One region of the Streptomyces sp. NPDC055955 genome, then DNA from elsewhere that is predicted to be linked to it. Evidence: riboswitches for the same ligand, from Rfam matches in the RefSeq annotation. Region 1 holds a riboswitch; the other holds the start of a gene.
What was found. Region 1 has a riboswitch for cyclic di-AMP ahead of ACFC96_RS21665 (NlpC/P60 family protein). Riboswitches for the same ligand answer to the same signal wherever they lie in the genome.

Region 1 (5,870 bases):
GCCGAGCCGGTCGGCGAGCGCCGCGTTGTCGAGGTACCGGGCGGGATCGGAGGACAGGACGAGCTGGACCGCCGGGTCGAGGGCGCCGGTGCGGTACTGCGCGGCGGCGGCCGAACCGAGCGCTTCGCGCCGGCTGTTGAGCCGGTCCGTCCTGCGGGCCGCCTCGTCACGCAGGGTGCCGAGCTTCTTCTCGGCCTTGTCCGCCTTCTCCTTGGCGCCGTTGTACTTCTCGGTGGCCTTCTCGGCCTCCTGGTAGAGCCGGTCGACTTTCGCCCTCACCTGGCTGGGGGTGAGCCGGGGGTCCGCGTGCGCCGCGCCGTCCAGGGCGGTGGCGGTCGCCACGGAGGCGAGAGCGAGGGTCGCCGCGGTGCGGGCCGTGGGGCCGGTGAGCGAGCGCTGTCGGGGTTTGCGGTGCGCTGCCGACACGAGGGGCACGTCCTTCCGGTACGTCCTGCTTACGCGTCCGGCGGCGGCCGGCACAGGGGGAGCGGGCCGCCGCCGGACCTTTCTCGGCGGTAGGTGCCCGACTACCGCCCCTGAGCGGGGCGGCGGTGGGGAGCCGGTCACCTGAGGGAGGACGCTAAACCTGACCGTCACGGGTTGGTGACGGATTGTCCGCAACTGGTCCGTGTGTTCCGCGTGTGACCGTATGTGACCGGCGAGGGATCGGTGCGGGCCGGTTCATGGGGGCAGTGAGGCCCCGGCTAGGCTCGCCGGTCATGGACGTACTCATCCACCTCTTCGTCGGCCTGCACATCATCGGCATCGCCTCGCTCCTCGGTGGGTTCCTCACCCAGATGAAGGCGATGGGCAAGGGAACGGCCCGGTTCGTCCCGGCGATGCTGCACGGTGCGCTGACCATGCTGGTCACGGGTGTCGTCCTGGTGGGCCTGAATCAGGCGGACGGCAACACCGTCAACAACATCAAGATCGGCGTGAAGCTCGCGCTGCTGATCGTGATCCTCGGCCTCGTCTACGTGAAGCGGGACGACGAGAAGGTGGACAAGGGCCTGTTCGGTCTCGTCGGCCTCCTGACCACCGCGAACATCTTCATCGCGGTGCTCTGGACCTGAGTCGGCATCGCGGTGCTCCGGACCTGAGTCAGCGTGCTGCTCCGGACCTGAACGTCCCGATCAGGGCGGCGAGCCACGCGGCCACCGCGATCCACACCAGAACCTGCCCCGGCCCCCTGAGCCAGGGCACATCGGCGGCGGCGCTCACGGACAGTGCCGCCGCCGCCGTCATTCCCATCGGGAAGACGGTCGACCAGCGCCGCACGTCGTAGCCCGGCCGGCGCCACCGCACCTCCGCCAGCGCCAGCACGACGTACCAGGCCACGTCGAGCGCGAGCAGCAGAAAGCTCATGGTGCGCAGGACGTCCGTGTCGTCGTCGTTCCACAGACCCGTCGCGACGAGCTTCGACGCGGCGAGCGCGGAGATGGCGAGCGCGCCGCCCGCGACCCAGTGGTCTCCGGCGCCGGAGACCACCTCGCGCAGATCGAAGCGGAGCAGTGCGAAGCAGTACAGGACGACCCCGCCCCAGAAGAGCACCATCCCGGTGTACGCGAGCCAGTGCGCGTCGACCGCGGGCGCGAGCGTCGCCGCCAGGACGACGAGGCCCTGCGTCGCGACGCAGCCGAGGAACACGCCCCCCGGCATCCGCGGCTTCCAGTGCCGTACGACGTTGATGAGGAGCACCGGCCAGACGAGCGCGGACAGGGCGAGGAGCGCCTCGGCCAGGGTCTGCAGGCCGAACATGGAGATCCGGGTGCCGAGGACGGTCGTCGCCGCGACCGCGGTGAGCGCGGGCGGGGTGTCGGCCTCGGAGTGCCAACGGTCGCGCTCCCGCACCAGGCGGATCGCGAAGTCCGCCGCGAGGACCAGCCAGAGGGCGGCCGCGAGCACCAGCATGATGCCGGACAGCACCGAGTGACCGGTCAGGTTCAGGCCGACCGAGATGATGCCGGTGGCCATGACGGCGGCACCGGCGGCCGGCGGGAGCTGGGACCACGTGGGTCCGGGACCTGGGGTTGCGTTCGGGCCGCGCACCGCCCGAACGTAACCCCACGAAGGTGGTCAGGCCGGGCGCACCACGCTGTGGATCGGCATGTAGTAGATCGACTCGACGCGGACGTTCGCGCCCGGCTTCGGGGCGTGGATCATCTTGCCGTCGCCGATGTAGATGCCGACGTGGCTGATGTCGTCGTAGAAGAAGACCAGGTCACCGGGCTGGGCGTTGGCCGTGGTGACGGTCGTTCCGACCTTGACCTGGTCCCAGGTCGTGCGCGGCAGCGAGATGCCGGCCGCCTTCCACGCGGCCTGCGTGAGGCCCGAGCAGTCGTACGAGTCCGGGCCCGTGGCGCCCCAGACGTACGGCTTGCCCATCTGGGACTCGGCGAAGGCGATGACTTTCGCGGCCTTGGCCGCGTAGCCGCTGCCGGTGCTGCCGGAGCCCGTACCCGTGCCGGAACCGCTGCCCGTGCCCGGGTTCTCCTTCTGGCGTGCCTCCTCGGCCGCCTTGCGCTTGGCCTCCGCCTCGGCCTGCTGACGCGCCAGCTCCTGCGCCTTCTTCCTGGCGGCCTCCTGCTTCTGCTTCTCGATCGCCGCGAGGCGCGCCTTCTCCTCGGCGGTCAGCTTCGACAGGAGTTCGCGGGCGTCGCCGAGCTTCTGCTGGACATCCCTCTTCGTGCTCCTGAGCGTGGCCTGCGAAGTGGTCAGCGTCTCCAGGCTCCTGGCCGCCTCGGTGCGCTTCTTCGTGGTGGCGGCCTGCTCGGTCTGGTAGTCGTCGACGGCCTTCTTCTGGCGGCTCGTGAGCCGGCTCATCAGCTGGTCCTGGTCGAAGTAGTCCTGCGCGTCGTCGGCGAGGAGCAGCGTCGCGGTGTCGGAGACGGCGCCCGTGCGGTACTGGGCGGCGGCGAAGGTGCCGAGCTCCTGGCGGGCCTTGTTGAGCTTCTCGGTGCGCTGCGCGACGTCGTCGAGCAGGTCGCCGACACGCTTCTGCTGCTTGGCGGTGCGCTCCTTGGCCGCGTTGTACTTCTCCGTGGCGACGCCCGCCTGGTGGTAGAGGGTGTCGACCTTCTTCTGGACCTCTTCCAGGCTCGGCTTCGGCGGCGCGGAGGGGGCGGCGGTCGCGCTCTGCGAGAGCAGGGCTATGGAGGTGAGGGCCGCCGTGGTGATTCCGACGACGGGGGCCGTGCGGGGACCGGCTGTCCTGTTGCGCGGCTTGCGGTGCGACGCCAAGGGGCGCGTCTCCTTCCCATGACCGCCTACCGGGTTAGCTGTCGGGTTCGGGCGGAGATTCGGAAGGCTGCCCTACGGCCGTGCCCTGACGGGTCGTCGGCCGATTCACCCCAAAGGTCGTGGGTCCCCGGTTCCATGCCTCGCGGCGTACTGAACTCAGCGGGGGCGACCCGCTCGCGGCGCGGTTGCCGGCGGGGGGACGGGCGGCCCGCGGAGCACGCTAGCCAACTCGTGTGGCTGCTGTGAAGGTTGATGTTCGATATGCCCGATACATTTTCGTGACCTTCGGCAATCTTGTTCGTGACCTCCGGTAACTCTCACGGAGGGTGATTTCCGCACCACGAGAGGTGGTCGGGCCTACGAAGTCGGGGGGAAGTTTCCGGGGCGGCCGTGGGTGTCAGTGGGGCGGCCTAGACTCGTAGAGCGATGAGCAGCCTCTTTGACGACAGCTTCCTGGCGGACCTCACGGCTTCCAAGGCCGGTGAGGAGCATGCCCCGCCGCCGCCCGAGGACGACATGGCTCCGGAGCACGTTCCGGACGACCTGTTCGACGGGAAGTTCGACGCGCCCCCGGCCAGAGACGCGTACTACCGGGACGGCGCCCCGCGCCCCGCGCTCGACGCGGCGGCGCTCCTCGACGGGCTGAACGAGAACCAGCAGGCGGCCGTCGTCCACGGCGGCTCCCCGCTGCTCATCGTGGCGGGCGCGGGCTCCGGCAAGACCCGCGTGCTCACCCACCGCATCGCGTATCTCCTCGGCGAGCGCGGCGTGCACCCCGGCCAGATCCTCGCGATCACGTTCACGAACAAGGCCGCGGGCGAGATGAAGGAGCGCGTCGAGTCCCTCGTCGGCCCGCGGGCGAACGCGATGTGGGTGTCGACGTTCCACAGCGCCTGCGTCCGTATCCTGCGCCGCGAGTCGAAGAAGCTCGGCTTCACGTCGTCGTTCTCGATCTATGACGCCGCCGACTCCAAGCGCCTCATGGCCCTGGTCTGCCGCGACCTCGACCTGGACCCGAAGAAGTTTCCGCCGAAGTCCTTCAGCGCCAAGATCTCGAACCTGAAGAACGAGCTGATCGACGAGGAGGACTTCGCGGCACAGGCCGCCGACGGCTTCGAGAAGACCCTCGCCCAGGCCTACGCGATGTACCAGTCCCGCCTCCGCGAGGCGAACGCGCTGGACTTCGACGACCTGATCATGACGACGGTCAATCTCCTGCGCGCCTTCCCCGACGTGGCCGAGCACTACCACCGCCGCTTCCGCCACGTCCTGGTCGACGAGTACCAGGACACGAACCACGCGCAGTACGCGCTGGTCAGGGAGCTGGTGGGGTCGGCCGACAGCGGCCGCGCGGAGGACGAGCCGCCGCGTGAGGGCGACCTCCCGCCGGCCGAGCTGTGCGTCGTGGGTGACGCCGACCAGTCGATCTACGCGTTCCGCGGAGCCACCATCCGCAACATCCTCCAGTTCGAGGAGGACTACACCGACGCGACGACGATCCTGCTCGAGCAGAACTACCGCTCGACGCAGACCATCCTCTCCGCGGCCAACGCGGTCATCGAGCGCAACGAATCCCGCCGCCCCAAGAATCTGTGGACGAACGCGGGCGCGGGCGCGCAGATCACCGGTTACGTCGCGGACACCGAGCACGACGAGGCGCAGTTCGTCGCCGACGAGATCGACCGGCTCACGGACGCGCGCGACGCGAAGGCCGGCGACGTCGCCGTCTTCTACCGGACGAACGCGCAGTCCCGTGTCTTCGAAGAGATCTTCATCCGGGTCGGCCTGCCCTACAAGGTCGTCGGCGGAGTCCGCTTCTACGAGCGCAAGGAGGTCAGGGACGTCCTGGCCTATCTGCGGGTGCTCGCCAACCCCGAGGACTCCGTCCCCCTGCGCCGCATCCTCAATGTGCCCAAGCGCGGCATCGGCGACCGTGCCGAAGCGATGATCGACGCGCTCTCCCAGCGCGAGAAGATCTCCTTCCCGCAGGCGCTGCGCCGCGTCGACGAGGCGTACGGAATGGCGGCCCGCTCGACGAACGCGGTGAAGCGGTTCAACACGCTGATGGAGGACCTCCGCACGATCGTCGAGTCGGGCGCGGGCCCGGCCACGGTCCTGGAGGCGGTGCTCGAACGGACCGGCTATCTCGCCGAGTTGCAGTCGTCGACGGACCCGCAGGACGAGACCCGCATCGAGAACCTCCAGGAACTCGCTGCCGTGGCGCTGGAGTTCGAGCAGGAGAGCGCGACGGCGGACGGTGCGGCCGAGGGTGAGGGCGAGGCGAGCGTCGGCACGCTCTCCGAGTTCCTGGAGCGGGTCGCGCTCGTCGCCGACTCCGACCAGATCCCGGACGAGGAGGACGACGGCTCCGGCGTCATCACGCTGATGACGCTGCACACCGCCAAGGGCCTCGAGTTCCCGGTCGTCTTCCTGACCGGCATGGAGGACGGCGTCTTCCCGCACATGCGCTCCCTCGGCCAGGTCAAGGAGCTGGAAGAGGAGCGCCGCCTCGCCTACGTCGGCATCACGCGCGCGCGTGAGCGCCTGTATCTGACGCGCTCCACGCTGCGCAGCGCCTGGGGGCAGCCCTCGTACAACCCGCCGTCGCGCTTCCTGGAGGAGATCCCGGA
Region 2 (5,870 bases), on a different contig from region 1:
CTGTTCTCGTTCGCCTGGGGCGCCTGCGCCGCCGCGCTCATCGCGATCGTCGCCAACAGCTTCGCGACCCAGTGGATCGCCACGAACTCGGCCGACCCCTCGAACGCCGACACCCTCGGCGCGACGGTCATAGCGCCCATCGTCGAGGAGTCCGCGAAGGCCTGCGCCGTCCTGCTCATCTTCCTGTTCCGCAGACGGGACTTCACCGGGATCGTCGACGGCGTCGTGATCGCCGGGGTCACCGCCACCGGCTTCGCGTTCACCGAGAACATCCTCTATCTGGGCAACGCGTTCGGCACCGACCGGCTGAACAACGGCACCGGCATCGCCTCGGTGACCGCCGCCACCTTCTTCGTACGCATCGTCATGTCGCCGTTCGCGCACCCCCTGTTCACGGTGCTCACCGGCATCGGCTTCGGCCTCGCCGCGTGGACCGCGCCCGGCCGCGGTCCGGTGCGGCGCGTCCTGCTGCCCATCGGCGGACTGCTGCTCGCCATGGGCATGCACGCCACGTGGAACAGCTCTTCGGCGTTCGGCCAGTTCGGGTTCTTCGGGGTCTACGCGCTGTTCATGATGCCGGCGTTCGGGCTGCTGACCTGGCTCGCTATCGGGACCCGCCAGCGCGAACTGCGCACCGTGCGCTCCGAGCTGCCCGCGTACGTGGTGGCCGGCTGGGTCGGCCCGGACGAGCCGTTCGCCCTCGGTTCGATGCGCGCCCGCCGCCTGGCCCGCGAGTTCGCGCAGCACCACGGCGGCAAGGAGACGGCCAAGGCCGTCGCCCAGTACCAGCAGTACGCGACGTCACTCGCGCTCCTGCGCCATCGCGGCCGGCGCGGCCGGGCCGGTACGGACTACGTCGTACGGGAGCGGGAGCTCCTCGACGAGCTGTGGGCGCGGCGCCACGCGGCCCGCCCCGCCCTCGCCTACGCGTCCCACGCGACCGCGCCTCCCGTGTGGGTGCCGCCCATGTACGCGGGGCCGGTGTACGCGGGTCCGGTCGCCCGGTTCCCCGCGCACAACGCCCACAACGCCCACAACCCGTACCGCTACTGAGAGCGCCTCCGGATCAGGCGGACGCCTCCGTGAGCTTCGAGAGCTCCGCGTCCGTCAGCTCCAGGTCGGCCACGGCCACCAGGGCCGGCAGCTGCTCCACGGTGCGGGCGGACGCGATCGGGGCGGCCACCGTCGGCCGGGACGCGAGCCAGGCGAGGGCGACCGTCGCGACCTCGGCGCCGTGCGCCTGCGCCACCTCGTCGAGTGCCTTGAGGACGCGCACACCGCGCTCGGTCTCCAGGTGCCGGCCCGCGCCCGCGGCCCGCGCGCTGTCGACCTCGGTGCCCGGCCGGTACTTGCCCGTCAGGAACCCGGCGGCGAGGGCGTAGTACGGGACGGCCGCGAGACCGTTGCGCGAGGCGACCTCCTGGAGCCGGCCCTCGTAGGTGTCGCGCGAGACAAGGTTGTAGTGCGGCTGGAGCGCCGTGTAGCGGGCGAGGCCCTCACGGTCGGAGAAGTCCAGGGACTCCTGCAGGCGCTCCGGGGTCAGGTTCGACGCGGCGATGGCGCGCACCTTGCCGGCCGTCACCAGGTCGTCGAGGGCGGTGATGATCTCCTCGACCGGCACGGACGTGTCGTCGAAGTGCGTGTAGTAGAGGTCGATGTAGTCGGTGCCGAGGCGGCGCAGGGACTCCTCGGCGGCGGACTTGATGGTGCTCGCGGACAGGCCCTTGAAGTCGGGGTGGGCGCCGACCTTGGTGGCGATGACGACATCGGAGCGGTTGCCGCGTGCGGCCAGCCAATTGCCGAGGACGGTCTCGGACTCGCCGCCCTTGTTGCCCGGGACCCACGCCGAGTACGCGTCGGCCGTGTCGACGAAGTTGCCGCCCGCGGCGACATACGCGTCGAGCACGGCGAAGGACTGCGCCTCGTCGGCGGTCCAGCCGAACACATTGCCGCCGAGGGAGAGCGGGAACACCTCGAGGTCTGACGCGCCAAGCTTGCGAAGAGAAGTCATGGCGTGCCAGAACACCGATATGGATCAAGATATTCCGGGACCGGGCACGGCGGACCGGCAGCCCTGACGTCGGGGGGTTGCCGTCAGGACCGCCGGGGTTCGGAGGGTCGCGAGCCTCAGATCGTCAGGCCGTTGGAGCGCAGCCACGGCGCGGGGTCGACCCCGGTCGCCTGGCCGCCGGGGTGGACCTCCAGGTGGAGGTGCGGTCCTGTCACGTTCCCGGTGGCGCCGACACGGCCGATGACGTCGCCGCTGGTCACCTTCTGGCCCGCGCTGACGTTGAGGGACGACTGGTGGCAGTACCAGAGCTCCGTGCCGTCCGGCAGCTCCAGGACGGTGCGGTAGCCGTACGCGCCCGCCCAGCCGGCCTCCTTGACGGTGCCGGAGTGGATCGCCTTCAGCGGCGTACCGGTCGGAGCGGCGAAGTCGAGACCCGTGTGGTAGCCGGAGGACCACATCGAGCCGGGCTGACCGAAGGTGCCGGTGATCGTGTAGGAGGCGACCGGCAGCGTGAAGCTCTTGGCGAGCTTGGCGAGGCGCTCGGCCTCGGCCTTCTTCTTCGCGGCCTCCTCCGCCGCCTTCTTGTCGGCGGCGGCCTTGGCCGTGGCGGCGTCCTGCTCCTTGGCGGCGTCCTCGGCGGCCTTCTTCGCGGCGGCCTCCTCGGCGGCCGCGGCCTCGGCGTCGGCGGCCTGGTCCTGCTGCTGCTCGGCCTGCTGCATGATGCGGGCGCGCAGGGCCTCGCCCGCGGTCGTGCCCTGCTGGGCGTCCGCGGTGGTGATGCCGGCGCCGGTCAGCGGCGTCGCGCCGGTGCCGGACTCGTCGTCGTCTCCGGAGACATCGGCTATCAGCGCGCCCACGCCGGGCAGGGACTTGGCGTCGGGCAGCGAGTCCTTGACGGACGAGAGGTCGGGCATCGAGATGTGTACGGGAGGCTTGCCGCCCTGCGCGGTGGCGATGCCGCCCGCGCCGACGGCCGCGATCACGCCGACCCCGAGAACGGTGGAGCTGCGCGCGAGACCGCCGCGCTGCTTGGCTACGCGGTGCCTGCCGCGTACGGGACGGACGGAATCCTCGGTGGGGTTCCACTCCTCCCAGGTCCGCTCGTCCGTTTCGCCGAACTCTTCGTCGATCGGCGCGTAGGAGAACTCTGGGGCAGGCCGGTTGGACGCCACTGGGGCGCGCTCCTTTCCTTCCTTCTCGCCTACCGGGTTAGCTGACGGGTTCGGAGCAGGAAGGTCTCCTACCGACGCCTTCCGCAAGGAAAGACGTCCGATTCACCCCAAGTTGGTGGTTCCCCGGCTCCCTTGCGGGATTAGGCGCGTGCGCACGGAGCCGTCTCTTGTGACGGCTGGGACGACCGCGCTGCGTTATCGAACGTTAATAGACACCGGGGCCCGATTCCAAGCCGTTCCGACTGATCGTTAACGCCTCTGGCCTGGACTTAACGGGGCACGAGCGGGCGGAATCGGGCGAGTTGACCCGCCACTGAAACAGCTTGCCGATCTGACGGTTTGTCAAATGTTATGCGCAGCGACGCCGTTCGGCTACACAAGGTGATGACGGCACTCACCGCTGCTTCACGGCTGCTTCACGGCCGCCTCACCGCGAGCAGCGCCATGTCGTCCGTCGTGCCGCCCCCGGTGTGCCGGCGGACCTCGGCGGTGAGCGCGCCCAGCAGCGGATCGGGCCCCGAGAACATCCGCCCCGCGAGCCGGGCCGCCGGATCGTAGAAGGTGCCCTGCGCGTCGCGCGCCTCCGAGAGGCCGTCGGTGTGGAGCAGCAGCGTCGCCCCACTCGGGAACTCCGTCTCGGACGCGCGGTCGGGCCAGGTCCCGAGGTCCCCCATCCCGAGCGGCAGCGCGGGCTCCGGCGCCGACAGGACCTTGAGCGCCCCGTCACCGCCCAGGAGCAGGGGTTCGGGGTGGCCGCGGTTGATGACGCGTACGAGGCCGTTGCCGTGCGGGATCTCGGCGAGCACGGCCGTGGTGAAGCCCTCGAACTCGTCGAGGCCGTTGCGCCGCAGCCCCTCCCGCGCGAGCGCCCTCTCCAGGCGCTGCGCGACCGCCTCCAGGGTCGCCTCCTGCTCGGCCGCCTCCCGGAAGGCGCCGATGACCACGGCCACGGCGGACACCGCGCCCATGCCCTTCCCGCGCACGTCGCCCACGACGAGCCGTACACCGTGCGGGGTGTCCTGCACCGCGTACAGATCGCCCCCGATGAAGGCCCCCGCCTGGGCGGCCTCGTAGCGGGCCGCGACCTCCAGCCCGCCGATGCGCTCGGCGGGCTCGGGCAGGACGGCGCGCTGGGCCGCCTCGGCGATCTGACGCACGGAGGTGAGCTGCTCGCTGCCGCGCCGCACGACGCGGTTCATGACACAGGCGAGTACGGCGACGGTGACGACGGTGACGAGTTCGGTGATGGCGTCGCCTTCGTAGCTGCGCGTGTACCTGAGGTGCACCCCGAGTACGACGGCGACCGTCGCGAGGCCGGTCAGGAGAGTGCCGCGGGGCGAGAAGAACGGGGCCGCGACGAGCGGGGCGGCGGTGAACAGGGGCACGCCGGTGAACGTCGACGGCGTGACGTAGTCGTAGATCGCCCCGGCGACGATGAGCAGCACCGGCACCAGACGTACGAAGAACCGGGCCCGGGACAGGCTCTGCCCCGCCTCTCGCCCGTGCCCTCCTCGCTGCCCCACCAGTCGTCTCCCGCCACCGTCCGCGTCGGTCCCGCGTCTGCGCACGCCGTCGGGCCCCACCTCAGGGTTCACCCCGGACCGGCGGCGGGCGACCTGGCGGGACCGACCGGGTGAAAGGGGTTCCGGGCGGCGGATCACACAACCCTGGGCAACCGATTCGCGTTCTGTCGCCGCAATGGCGTAGAGTCGTGTTTACCGACGCGGGGTGGAGCAGCTCGGTAGCTCGCTGGGCTCATAACCCAGAGGTCGCAGGTTCAAATCCTGTCCCCGCTACTGAAGGCCGAAGGCCCGGAACCAATGGTTCCGGGCCTTCGGCCTGTTCCCCTACAGGTCGAACTCGTGCGGCGGCAGGTCCAGCATCAGGCAGGCCTCACGGACGACGGCCTGCTCGGTCTTGTCGAAGTCGCCGTCGGCGCCGCCGATGACGATGCCGATCTGGATGACCGCGCGCGCCTCGGCGGGCTTCTTCTTCGCCTTGGCGATCTCCTGGAGGACGCTGACCTTGCCGAAGTCGAAGTCGGCGGTCAGCTTGTTCAGGTTCGCGTCGAACCGGCTCTGGAGCTGGTCCGCCGGGAAGTTCTGCAGCACCTCGTTCGTGGAGATGAGCTGGGCCACGCGGCTGCGCTCGGCCGGGTCGACGTGCCTGTCGGCGGCGGCGACCAGCGCGCACATCGCCATGCTCGCGTCACGGAAGGCGCCGCTCTTCAGGTCGTTCTTCTTCGCCATGAGCTGCGTCTGCATCGTCGACGCGGACTCCTTGAAGCGATCCCACAGGGCCATGACTCTCCTCGTTCGGCGTGTACTGATCTTCTACAGCTCTGTAGAAACTAGCGGGGAGCGGCAAAAGTTCCGCCTCTAGACTGAAGACCTGAACTCTCTGCTGGGGAGCCTTTCGTGGTCCGATGAACGGGAGAAGACGACGGTGCCGACACCCGAGAAGCCCTGACGGCGCCCGAAAGTGACCGACACCGCCCCGGCCGACGTCGCCTCCCCGTCCTCAGGCCGTACGACCCTCCAGCTCCTGCGCTCCCTCGACAGCGGCCCACGCGGCCTCACCGAGGCGGAGGCCGAGCGGCGCCTGGCCCGGCACGGCGAGAACGTCCTGCCGGGTACGCGCCCCCTGTCCTGGCCCCTGCTCGCCGCCCGCAGCCTGCGCGACCCGTT

Region 2: linked by a shared signal. The riboswitch ahead of ACFC96_RS17590 (M23 family metallopeptidase) and the one ahead of ACFC96_RS21665 (NlpC/P60 family protein) in region 1 are both predicted to bind cyclic di-AMP.

Annotation. Positions count from the first base shown of each region.
Region 1 is NZ_JBHJYS010000010.1:156,958-162,827, forward strand. It holds gene ACFC96_RS21650 (NlpC/P60 family protein) at 1-426, opposite strand, end outside; gene ACFC96_RS21655 (hypothetical protein) at 720-1,073, shown strand; gene ACFC96_RS21660 (tellurite resistance/C4-dicarboxylate transporter family protein) at 1,102-1,974, opposite strand; gene ACFC96_RS21665 (NlpC/P60 family protein) at 2,077-3,240, opposite strand; cyclic di-AMP (ydaO/yuaA leader) riboswitch at 3,249-3,412, opposite strand; gene pcrA (DNA helicase PcrA) at 3,667-5,870, shown strand, end outside.
Region 2 is NZ_JBHJYS010000007.1:377,518-383,387, reverse strand. It holds gene ACFC96_RS17600 (PrsW family intramembrane metalloprotease) at 1-1,053, shown strand, start outside; gene ACFC96_RS17595 (aldo/keto reductase) at 1,067-2,011, opposite strand; gene ACFC96_RS17590 (M23 family metallopeptidase) at 2,128-3,183, opposite strand; cyclic di-AMP (ydaO/yuaA leader) riboswitch at 3,195-3,340, opposite strand; gene ACFC96_RS17585 (PP2C family protein-serine/threonine phosphatase) at 3,600-4,706, opposite strand; tRNA gene ACFC96_RS17580 (tRNA-Met) at 4,906-4,979, shown strand; gene ACFC96_RS17575 (tellurite resistance TerB family protein) at 5,031-5,486, opposite strand; gene mgtA (magnesium-translocating P-type ATPase) at 5,665-5,870, shown strand, end outside.